Regions from separate parts of the Bacillus xiamenensis genome, predicted to be linked through region 2. Evidence: riboswitches for the same ligand, from Rfam matches in the RefSeq annotation. Region 2 holds a riboswitch; each other region holds the start of a gene.
The links. Region 2 has a riboswitch for S-adenosylmethionine ahead of BK049_RS02310 (methionine biosynthesis PLP-dependent protein). Riboswitches for the same ligand answer to the same signal wherever they lie in the genome.
Positions count from the first base shown of each region.

Region 1: linked by a shared signal. The riboswitch ahead of BK049_RS09455 (sugar ABC transporter substrate-binding protein) and the one ahead of BK049_RS02310 (methionine biosynthesis PLP-dependent protein) in region 2 are both predicted to bind S-adenosylmethionine.
Region 3: linked by a shared signal. The riboswitch ahead of BK049_RS12340 (methionine ABC transporter ATP-binding protein) and the one ahead of BK049_RS02310 (methionine biosynthesis PLP-dependent protein) in region 2 are both predicted to bind S-adenosylmethionine.

Region 1 is NZ_CP017786.1:1,873,628-1,876,905, forward strand. Features, by position in the region: gene BK049_RS09450 (PepSY domain-containing protein) at 1-851, shown strand, start outside; SAM riboswitch class I at 1,077-1,189, shown strand; gene BK049_RS09455 (sugar ABC transporter substrate-binding protein) at 1,358-2,476, shown strand; gene BK049_RS09460 (sugar ABC transporter ATP-binding protein) at 2,549-3,278, shown strand, end outside.
Region 2 is NZ_CP017786.1:463,889-467,166, reverse strand. Features, by position in the region: gene BK049_RS02320 (YjcG family protein) at 1-66, opposite strand, end outside; gene BK049_RS02315 (esterase family protein) at 119-859, opposite strand; SAM riboswitch class I at 1,080-1,201, shown strand; gene BK049_RS02310 (methionine biosynthesis PLP-dependent protein) at 1,280-2,398, shown strand; gene metC (cystathionine beta-lyase) at 2,395-3,278, shown strand, end outside.
Region 3 is NZ_CP017786.1:2,444,196-2,447,473, reverse strand. Features, by position in the region: gene metQ (methionine ABC transporter substrate-binding lipoprotein MetQ) at 1-280, opposite strand, end outside; gene BK049_RS12345 (methionine ABC transporter permease) at 295-963, opposite strand; gene BK049_RS12340 (methionine ABC transporter ATP-binding protein) at 956-1,981, opposite strand; SAM riboswitch class I at 2,137-2,245, opposite strand; gene BK049_RS12335 (SCP2 sterol-binding domain-containing protein) at 2,348-2,689, opposite strand; gene BK049_RS12330 (thioredoxin family protein) at 2,810-3,112, opposite strand; gene BK049_RS12325 (toprim domain-containing protein) at 3,124-3,278, opposite strand, start outside.

The DNA.
Region 1 (3,278 bases), 1.4 Mb from region 2:
GCTCATTAACATCGGCACATGCTGCTGTATTGCATAAGGAGGGTGACGTTGTCCAACAAACGACCAAGCAAGAACAAACGGCTGTAACAGAAGCCACTGCGAAAAAAGTGGCTTTGAAAAATTGTTCAGGTGTCATTCAATCGACTACTGTAAAAACTGAAAAGTCAGTAACAGTCTATGTGGTTAAAGTTCTTGGAGAAGATGGTAAACAGCATACGCTGAAAGTCAATTGTCATACAGGAAAAATCATCAAGCACGAAACAGCAAAAAAAGAAAAAGCAATTAACAAGCAAACCGCTCAAAAGATTGCTTTGAAAAATTGCTCAGGTGTCATTCAGTCATTAGAAATGCAAAAAGAGGATCAGACCTATGTTTACGTCATTAAGCTACTAGGTGACGATGGTAAACAACATGTTGAAAAAATCAACTGTCAAAATGGAAAGGTAATCTCACACCAAACTGGCAGTCAAACGATCAGTATTTCGAAATCAAAAGCAGAAACGATTGCACTTTCTAAAACAAAAGGTGCTATTCAATCGGTACAATTAAAAAAGGATACAGATGAATATGTTTATGTGATAAAAGTATTGGGTGAGGATGGAAAAGCTTACACGTATCATATCAATTGTGAAAAGGGTCAAGTAATGAAACAAAAAGTGTCTGCAAAAGCAGAGGGAATTACAAAACAACATGCTAAAGAGATTGCCTTAAAAAATTGCACAGGCGTAGTCAAAGATATGCAATTAAAGAAAGAAGGCAATATAACAATGTATGTCATCAAAGTCGTTGATCAGTCTCAAAAAGAGCAAACAGTGAAAATCAATGCAAATACAGGGAAAGTCTGCTCATAATCAAACATTTCGGCACATTTCATTTCTTATTCATGACAGTTCCAAAACAACCTAAAAACACGCAAATCTTGCTCCTGATAGTCATTGACTATCAGGTTTTTTTATCATTCGATTTCTTTTTGATCACGATATCAAATTTAAAATATTCAAAAAATGATTGACAATGATGGAACATCACATTAAAGTTAAGAAGACATTTCAACTAAAACAAACTTCATAACACATCTCTTATCAAGAGAGGCAGAGGGACTGGCCCTATGACGCCCGGCAACCGTTTCTATTATTCAAGAAATTGGTGCTAATTCCTGCAAAGCTGTTACAGCTTTGACAGATAAGAGAGGAAGACTTCCCGATACATGTTTCATGCAACGGTGATCAAGCCTCTCTTTACAAGAGAGGCTTTTTTGTTTCTTTTGAAGAAACAAATGATTGGTTGACAGGCATTTTCCCACTTTTTACCCTAGTTTTCTGATGTGAAAACTAAAATAATTGAAGGAGGAACAACAATGAAACGTAAATATTGGACATCATCCCTTGTATTATTGACGATCCTGACAGTTCTATTATCTGGCTGCGGTACGGGATCGAGCGCAGGCTCAAAAGCCAATGCAAACGAAAAGGTATCCTTTGACAATGTACCGAAGCGCTTTGCAAAGGGGCAGGGAGCAAAAATTAAAGTCATCCGCAAAATTGGCGGGGACGATCATACGGCTCAATTTTTAGCAGGGACAAAGGCAGAAGGTGAAGCGCTGGGCTTTACAGTGGACGTCTACACGGCAAATGGTGATACAGCAAAGTTCCATGATGCCATTTCTCAGGCACTAGAAGAAAACTATGATGGCTTTATCATCTCGCATGGGGATGATGAGGCGACAGTCGCTGATGTGAAGAAGATCACAGCGAAAGGCATCCCAGTTGTGGCGTTTGATTCGAACCCGAAGCTAAAGGACATCAAAGGAGTCACCGTGACATCTCAAGATGATGAACAATTAGCGAAAAAATCATTAGACGCGCTCGTGGCTGATTTTAAAGGAAAAGCAAACATTGCGTACCTTTGGGTAGACGGGTTCCCGCCGATGGTGAGACGAAACAAGGTGTACCAAGAAACGCTCAAACAACATACAGGGATCAAGGAGCTTGACCGATTTGGCGTTGCTTCCTCTGATACGTCTGTTCAAACACAAAATGCAGTAGCGGCGATGCTGAATAAGTATCCAAAGGGCAAGCTTGATGCGATTTTTGCCACATGGGATGCATTTGCCATCGGTGCGGCAAGAGCTTTAAAGGAAGCAGGAAGAACAGAAGTGAAAATTTACGGTATTGATGTGTCTAATGCCGATCTGCAAGAAATGACTTCGGAAAACAGTCCGTGGAAGTACACAGCAGCGGTCGATCCGAAGCTCATCGGGGCAGTCGACGTGAGGATTCTTGCGAAGAAAATAGCTGGCGAGAAAACGCCATCTTCCTATGACCTTGAGGCCTCCCTCATTTCACAAAAGCAACTTCAACAAGCAGGAAAGGCCATCAATATGGTCAATCTTGCAGAGGAAGTAAAAGGGTTCGGTTCATCGACTGCCTTTGAAGAAGATTGGATGAAGACCTTGAAGAAGCATTATGCAAAATAACCCGCGTGCACTCTCTTTCAATAGAGGGTGTTTCGTTTTTCAAATGACGATCAGTAGAGAAGGAGGACACCTATGACATCGCCACTTGTTTGTATGAAGAACATTTCGATTGAATTTCCAGGGGTCAAAGCGCTGGATCAAGTGAATTTCACATTAAAAAGAGGAACGGTCCATGCCCTTATTGGGGCGAACGGTGCTGGGAAGTCCACGTTAATGAAGGTTCTCTCTGGTGCTCATTCGCATTTTGAAGGAACCATCCACATCAATGGCGAGGCGGCAGCGATTCAAACACCGAAGGATGCGGCCTCATATGGTGTGCAGACAGTCCATCAAGAAGTGGATACAGCCCTCGTTCCCTATTTAAGTGTTGGTGAAAATATGATGATACATGAGATTGAGAAAAAACCATTTGTCCGCTGGAAAGAGCTTCATCGCAAGGCAGCTCAACTATTAAAAGAGATGGACATTGACATCTCCACGAAGCGTCTTGTGAGTGACCTGACACTGGCAGAAAAACAGATGGTGCTCATTGCCAAAGCTGTTTCTATCAAATGCAGCATTTTAATTTTAGATGAACCAACGGCTCCACTCAGTCATGCGGAAACAAGCAAATTATTCTCAATGATTCAGCAATTGAAACAGAAAGGCACGGGCATCATTTTTATCTCGCACCGCATGCCAGAAATTTTCAACATTTGCGATGAATTGACTGTGATGAGGAATGGAACCGATGTGGCGGTACACCTTGTCAAAGAGACCGATCCAAAGCAGGTCATTGAAGAAATGTTAGGTGCACCATTAG
Region 2 (3,278 bases):
TTTCCGATAAGAGTTCGCAATATCTTGCAATTTTTTTGATGGAAATAAAACAACTCCGTATTTCATCATGTTCCCTCCTGATTAAGAAAGTATTTATTATTGTTTATTATAACAAAATTCAGTTGATGAACGAATATGGGAGCATTCTTTTTAACGAAGGTGCAATGAGCGGCTGCCAAAATGTCCATTTATGGTCCCCTTCGAATGTCTCAAATAAATAATCCGCACCAGACTGTTCAAGAAGAGCCTTCAGTTCTTCGTTCGGCTGAATAAAATCAAGCACTTGGCCATCTGTTGTTTTCACAGCCGTTTCTTCTAACCCAATTTGATGGATAATGGCATAATGAGAAAGTGATGCTGATTGTTTGACCGCTTGTAAGACCGACTCATCAACGTAAGGGGACTGCAAAATCAGTCCGCCAAATAACGAAGGATAATCAATGGCTGTCATGAGTGAGATGGTAGCACCGAGTGAATCACCAATAAACGTACGCCCCGATCCGATTTGATACGTTGGAAAGTGTTCATCAATATAAGGGACAAGTTCATTTGCTAAAAAGCGTTTATACGCCTCGAACTTTGTGCCATCTGGATGATACGTATTTCGTCTTTCGGTGACATTTTCATAGGGAACACCAATGATAATCGCGCGTTCCATTTCTTTGTTTTGCATGAGTTCTTCCGCCTGTCTGCCTATTTTACCTAAGCGGAAATAATCATGACCATCTTGGGCAATGATGACATGATATGTATAAAGGGGCGAGTAATTGACTGGTAAATAAATCAGAACGGTCATGTCCGTCCCAAGTTCTTTTGAGTGTAAGGTTTCTTCTTGAATCATTCCTGTTTTCTTCACCATAATCCATTCCTCCAGCTAACCAAATTCATCATAAGTGAAACGTTTCCATTCATTGTAACACGAAAAACAGCGTTGTTCCTATATGCTAACATGCAATCAAATCGGCTGACATTCAATCTAGTGCAAAATACAGAAAATTTTAATTAATCGTTACATTTCCCCTTGAAAAATGAGTTTTAATGCGTTACAGTATTAAGAATTAGAACAGACAGACAACACATTCTTATCGTGAGAGGTGGAGGGACTGGCCCTTTGAAACCTCAGCAACCGGTATGCATCACATGATGTGATGTACCAAGGTGCTAAATCCAGCAAGCAGTTTTTTTGCTTGGAAGATAAGAGGAAGCGATTAAACCCCTTCTTCTTATGAAGAAGGGGTTTTCTGTTTTGAAATCAGATTTTTACTTAGGATGGTGTCAAATGACAGAACATGTGGAAACGAAATTAGCGCAAATTGGAAACCGTAGCGATGAGGCGACTGGCACTGTCAGTCCTCCAGTTTATCTTTCAACAGCATACAGACATAGAGGTATTGGTGAATCAACAGGGTTTGATTATATTCGGACGAAAAACCCAACAAGACAGCTTGTAGAAGATGCGATTGCTTCACTCGAAGAAGGGACGGCCGGTTTTGCCTTCAGTTCGGGAATGGCTGCTATCCAAACGATCATGGCTCTATTTGAAAGCGGAGATGAACTGATTGTGTCATCAGATTTATATGGCGGTACATACCGTTTGTTCGAGAACGAATGGAAAAAGTATGGCCTGCGTTTTCTTTACGATGATTTTTCAGATGAAGACTGTTTACGCTCTAAAATGACGCCAAACACAAAAGCCGTCTTTATTGAAACCCCGACAAATCCACTCATGCAGGAAGCGGATATTCAAAAGGTTGCGAAGATCGCAAAAGAGCATGGCGCTTTGGTCATTGTCGATAACACCTTTTACACACCAGTGTTGCAAAAGCCGATTACGCTTGGAGCGGATATTGTCATTCATAGCGCAACCAAATATTTAGGCGGACATAATGACGTCCTTGCTGGTCTCGTGGTCACAAAAGGAGAGCAGCTTTCTGAAGATATGTTCCAGCATCAAAATGCCATCGGAGCGGTTTTATCTCCATTTGACTCTTGGCTTTTAATGAGAGGAATGAAAACGCTGGCTCTTAGAATGCGCCAGCACGAGGCAAATGCGAAGGAATTAGCTGACTTTCTAAAGCAGCAGCCGGAAATCCAAGATGTTCTTTACCCAGGTAAGGGTGGGATGCTGTCATTCCGTGTTGCCAAAGAGGACTGGGTCAACCCATTTTTAAAGCAGCTGAAAACGATTTGTTTTGCGGAAAGCCTTGGCGGAATTGAAAGCTTTATTACGTATCCAGCGACGCAAACGCACATGGACATCCCAGAAGAGATTCGCATCGCAAACGGTGTGTGTAACAAACTGCTCCGTTTCTCTGTTGGGATTGAGCATGTGGATGACCTGAAAGCAGACCTGAAGCAGGCACTATCAAAAGTGAAAGAGGAGGTACACACGAAATGACCACACACGATTGGACACTCGAAACACAACTCGTTCATAATGCGTTTAAAACAGACCGCTCAACAGGTGCAGTCAGTGTACCGATTCAACATGCATCGACATTTCACCAAAGCAGCTTCGATGAATTTGGTCAATATGACTACTCTCGATCAGGCACTCCTACACGTCAGGCGCTAGAGGATACGATTGCAGCGCTAGAAGGAGGAACGAGAGGGCTTGCCTTTGCGTCAGGTATGGCAGCCATTTCAACTGCTTTTCTTCTGTTATCAAAAGGGGATCATGTTCTTGTCACAAGAGATGTGTACGGGGGAACATTCAGGATGATCACCCAAGTTCTTTCGAGATTTGGCATTGAGCATACCTTTGTGGACATGACAGATTTAAACGAAGTCAAACAAGGCATTCAATCGAATACGAAAGTCATTTACATGGAAACACCGTCAAACCCCACACTAGGGATTACGGATATTGCAGGCGTTGTCCAGCTTGCGAAAGAGCATGACTGTCTAACCTTCTTAGATAATACGTTCTTAACGCCTGCGCTTCAGCGTCCGCTGGATCTTGGTGTTGATATTGTGCTGCACAGTGCAACGAAATTTTTGAGCGGTCACAGTGATGTATTGTCTGGCTTAGCCGTGGTCAAAGACGAGAAGCTGGGAGAAGAACTTTATTCACTGCAAAATTCATTCGGTGCGGTTCTTGGCGTTCAGGATTGCTGGCTTGTGTTAAGGGGATTAAAAACACTTCAAGTCAGATTAGAAAAAGCAAGTCAAACCGCTTTAGAACTGGCTACATTCCTAAAAGAACATCCTGCGGTCAAAAAAGTATATTATCCAGGATTAGATGATCACCCAGGGGCAGACATTCAGCGGAAACAGGC
Region 3 (3,278 bases), 1.7 Mb from region 2:
TTTCTTCGTTTAAGTAAGGAATATGCTGGAAAAAGTTCGCATCCACTTCTTTTTCAGCTAACGCTTTGTTGTACATTTTATAATCGCTAAGCACTTTTACTTTTAGATCATAGCCTTTTTCTTTTAGAAGTGGTTTTGCTTCTTCAAGAATCTCGGCATGTGGTGTTTTTGAAGCCGCAACCGTAATGGTTTTGCTTTCGCTTGCGTTATTAGATGAACCGCATGCAGCTAGAATACCTGCAAATGCTAGAAATAGTGCACTTAAAATCAATTTCTTCATGAATAAATCCTCCCTTAACGTTTATCAATTTTATTTGTAATCAAATCACCGATTATTTGAATAATAAAGACGATGATCAGAATAAACACAGTGGCTACAAGTGTGACATCTGTATTACCAGATTGGTATCCTTCTACATAGGCAAGGTCACCAAGTCCGCCTGCTCCAATTGCACCTGCAATCGCAGTAGAGCCAATCAGAGCAATCGCTGTTACGGTAATGCCTGAAATAAGGGCTGGCAGTGATTCTGGCAGCAACACTTTGAAAATAATGGTAGACGTTTTCGCTCCCATAGATCGTGCTGCTTCAATGACTCCTTTGTCTACTTCACGCAGTGCAATTTCAACAAGACGTGCGTAGAAAGGAGCTGATCCAATGACAAGGGCTGGTAACGCTGCATTTGGGCCTAAAATCGTGCCCATAATAAGTTTGGTAAACCCTAATAATAGAATGATTAAAATGATAAAAGGAATCGATCTGAAAATGTTGACGACTGCGCCGATGACAGCATTGATCGGTTTATTTTCCCAAAGACCGCCTTTACTTGTGAGAAAAAGCAATAGTCCAAGGATGATCCCGATCACAAAAGCAAACGCTAGTGCAATGAATGTCATATATACCGTTTCACCTGTTGCACTCCAGATGACATTTAGGTCAACGTTCGGAAACCATTTCTCAAACATGTGTCATCACCTCGATTTCAACCTGTTTGCTTTGGATATAGGCGATGGCTTTTTCAACTTCGTTCTCGTCTCCATGAATATGGATAAAGAGTGTTCCAAACGCGCCTTCCTGCGTTTGAGAAATCTTTCCTTGCAGGATGTTCACATCGACCTTGAAGGATCGAATGATTTCCGTGATCAGCGGCTGTTCGGCAGAATCTCCGATAAAGGACAACCGGACGACCTGACCTTCTTTTACTCGCTCTAGGACGTGCTCAATCGTTTCTTTCGCTTCTTCTGGTTCAGCAAGCTGTTTCACAAATCGCTTCGTCATTTCTTCTTTCGGCTGTCTGAAGACACGTAATACTTCGCCTTCTTCGACAATACGGCCATTCTCCATCACCGCCACACGGTGACAAATTTTGCGAATGACGTGCATTTCGTGTGTGATTAGCACAATGGTGAGTCCCAGTCGTTTATTAATATCGGCTAAAAGCTCAAGGATGGAATCCGTTGTTTGCGGATCAAGCGCAGAAGTGGCTTCATCACATAGTAAAACTTTTGGATCGTTCGCTAATGCTCTCGCAATCCCTACACGCTGCTTTTGCCCGCCGCTTAGCTGAGACGGATATGCATGTTCTTTTCCTTCTAAACCGACCAATTTAATGAGTTCGTCTGCACGAGCTCTCCGTTTTGATGCAGGTACACCTGCGATCTCGAGTGGGAACATAATATTTTGTCTCACTGTTCTTGACCAGAGCAAGTTAAAGTGCTGGAAAATCATGCTGATTTCTTGTCTTGCTTTCCGAAGTTTCGCATTCGATACTTCATTAATCCGGTTGCCTGCCACTTCAACGATTCCTTCTGTTGGCTGCTCCAGACCGTTTAATAGGCGAATAAGGGAGCTTTTCCCTGCGCCGCTATACCCGATAATTCCGAATATTTCACCTTTATCGATATCCAAGTTGACGTCTTTTACAGCATCAACATTTCCGCTTTTTGAATGATACGTTTTTGATACATTCTGTAAATGGATCACAGTCTGTTCACCTGCTTTCTTGCTGAATCTATAGGTTGCCATCACATACGTTCATTTATTCTTCGTGCTGTCGTGACTCTAGCCAGACGCCAGGTCAGTAAAAAAGACCTAACTGCAACGCAAGCAGAAAGGCCTTTTATTTCAAATACGCCTTTCTCTCATCTTTCAAAGCGTTGCGGCTTTGAGTGAATTGGCACCAATTTCAGCTATGCTGACGGTTGCCGGGTTTCATAGGGCACGTCCCTCCACCTCTCTTAATAAGAGAAAATATGTTGTTTTATGTGATGTTCATGTTTTTACTAACGTAGAATATCATGCTATTTGAGATATGTCAACGCTGTAAATCACTAATTTCCAAGTAAACGACTAAGTTATCATTTTTCGAAAAAAACCGTTCGTCAGCCAAAGGACTGCTTCTAATCTCAGAAGCGCACGAAACGAGCCTTTCACCTTCACTTGTCCCCTGCTGATAAGCTGCTGCAAGGACATGTCTCCATCTAATAATTGAAGAATTTCTTTCCTCTCACCATAAAAGATGAGATCTGATAACTCAATTGCAGGCAGTTTCTTCACTTCACCACGCTCATCCACAATCAAAGTACAAGAATCAGTTTCCGCCTCAAATGTAATCTTCAAGGATGATGATGAAAGCAGCGGCTTTAAAAGCAATCGCTGCCCTACGTTTCCATGGGCTTTCACATTTTCCACATGTATAACCTCCCTGTCATTTGGTTATACATAACATTTCTCTACAAACCTCAGCTTGTCCTTTATAAATAACTCGACAAATTTTCAAATGAATTGCTTGAAATATGACAAAAAAACGCTTTATTTAGCGGTTTCAATCACTTCGTGAAGATATGGAACTGAGTGAAAGGCATAGCCTTTTTGTACGATCTCACCCTTTTTAAACAGGAGAAAGCACGGAACACTCTCGATCTCAAATGCTTTCGCAAAACCTGGTGAATAGTTTAAATTGTTCTCGTAAAAGGGAACATCCGGCTGCATGGCCTCGACCACTGCCAGCATCTTCTTTGCCAGCTGGCATGTTCCGCAAAACGGTGTATATAAGTATAAAAGAAATAAATCGTCCTCTATCTCCTTGAATTCATGCTCTTCAATCTCTTTCATATACGTCACCCTCATAAATATTTCGAATGAACATCAATGTTTGCAGCTAATAGAATAGATGCAATGTGGGCTGACGGTGAAGCGGCCACTTCGCGGTACGTTCTGTCGACAAACAGATGAAGGGCTTCAGGAAATTCTTTTCGAAATTGCTTCCGCAGTTTGTCGC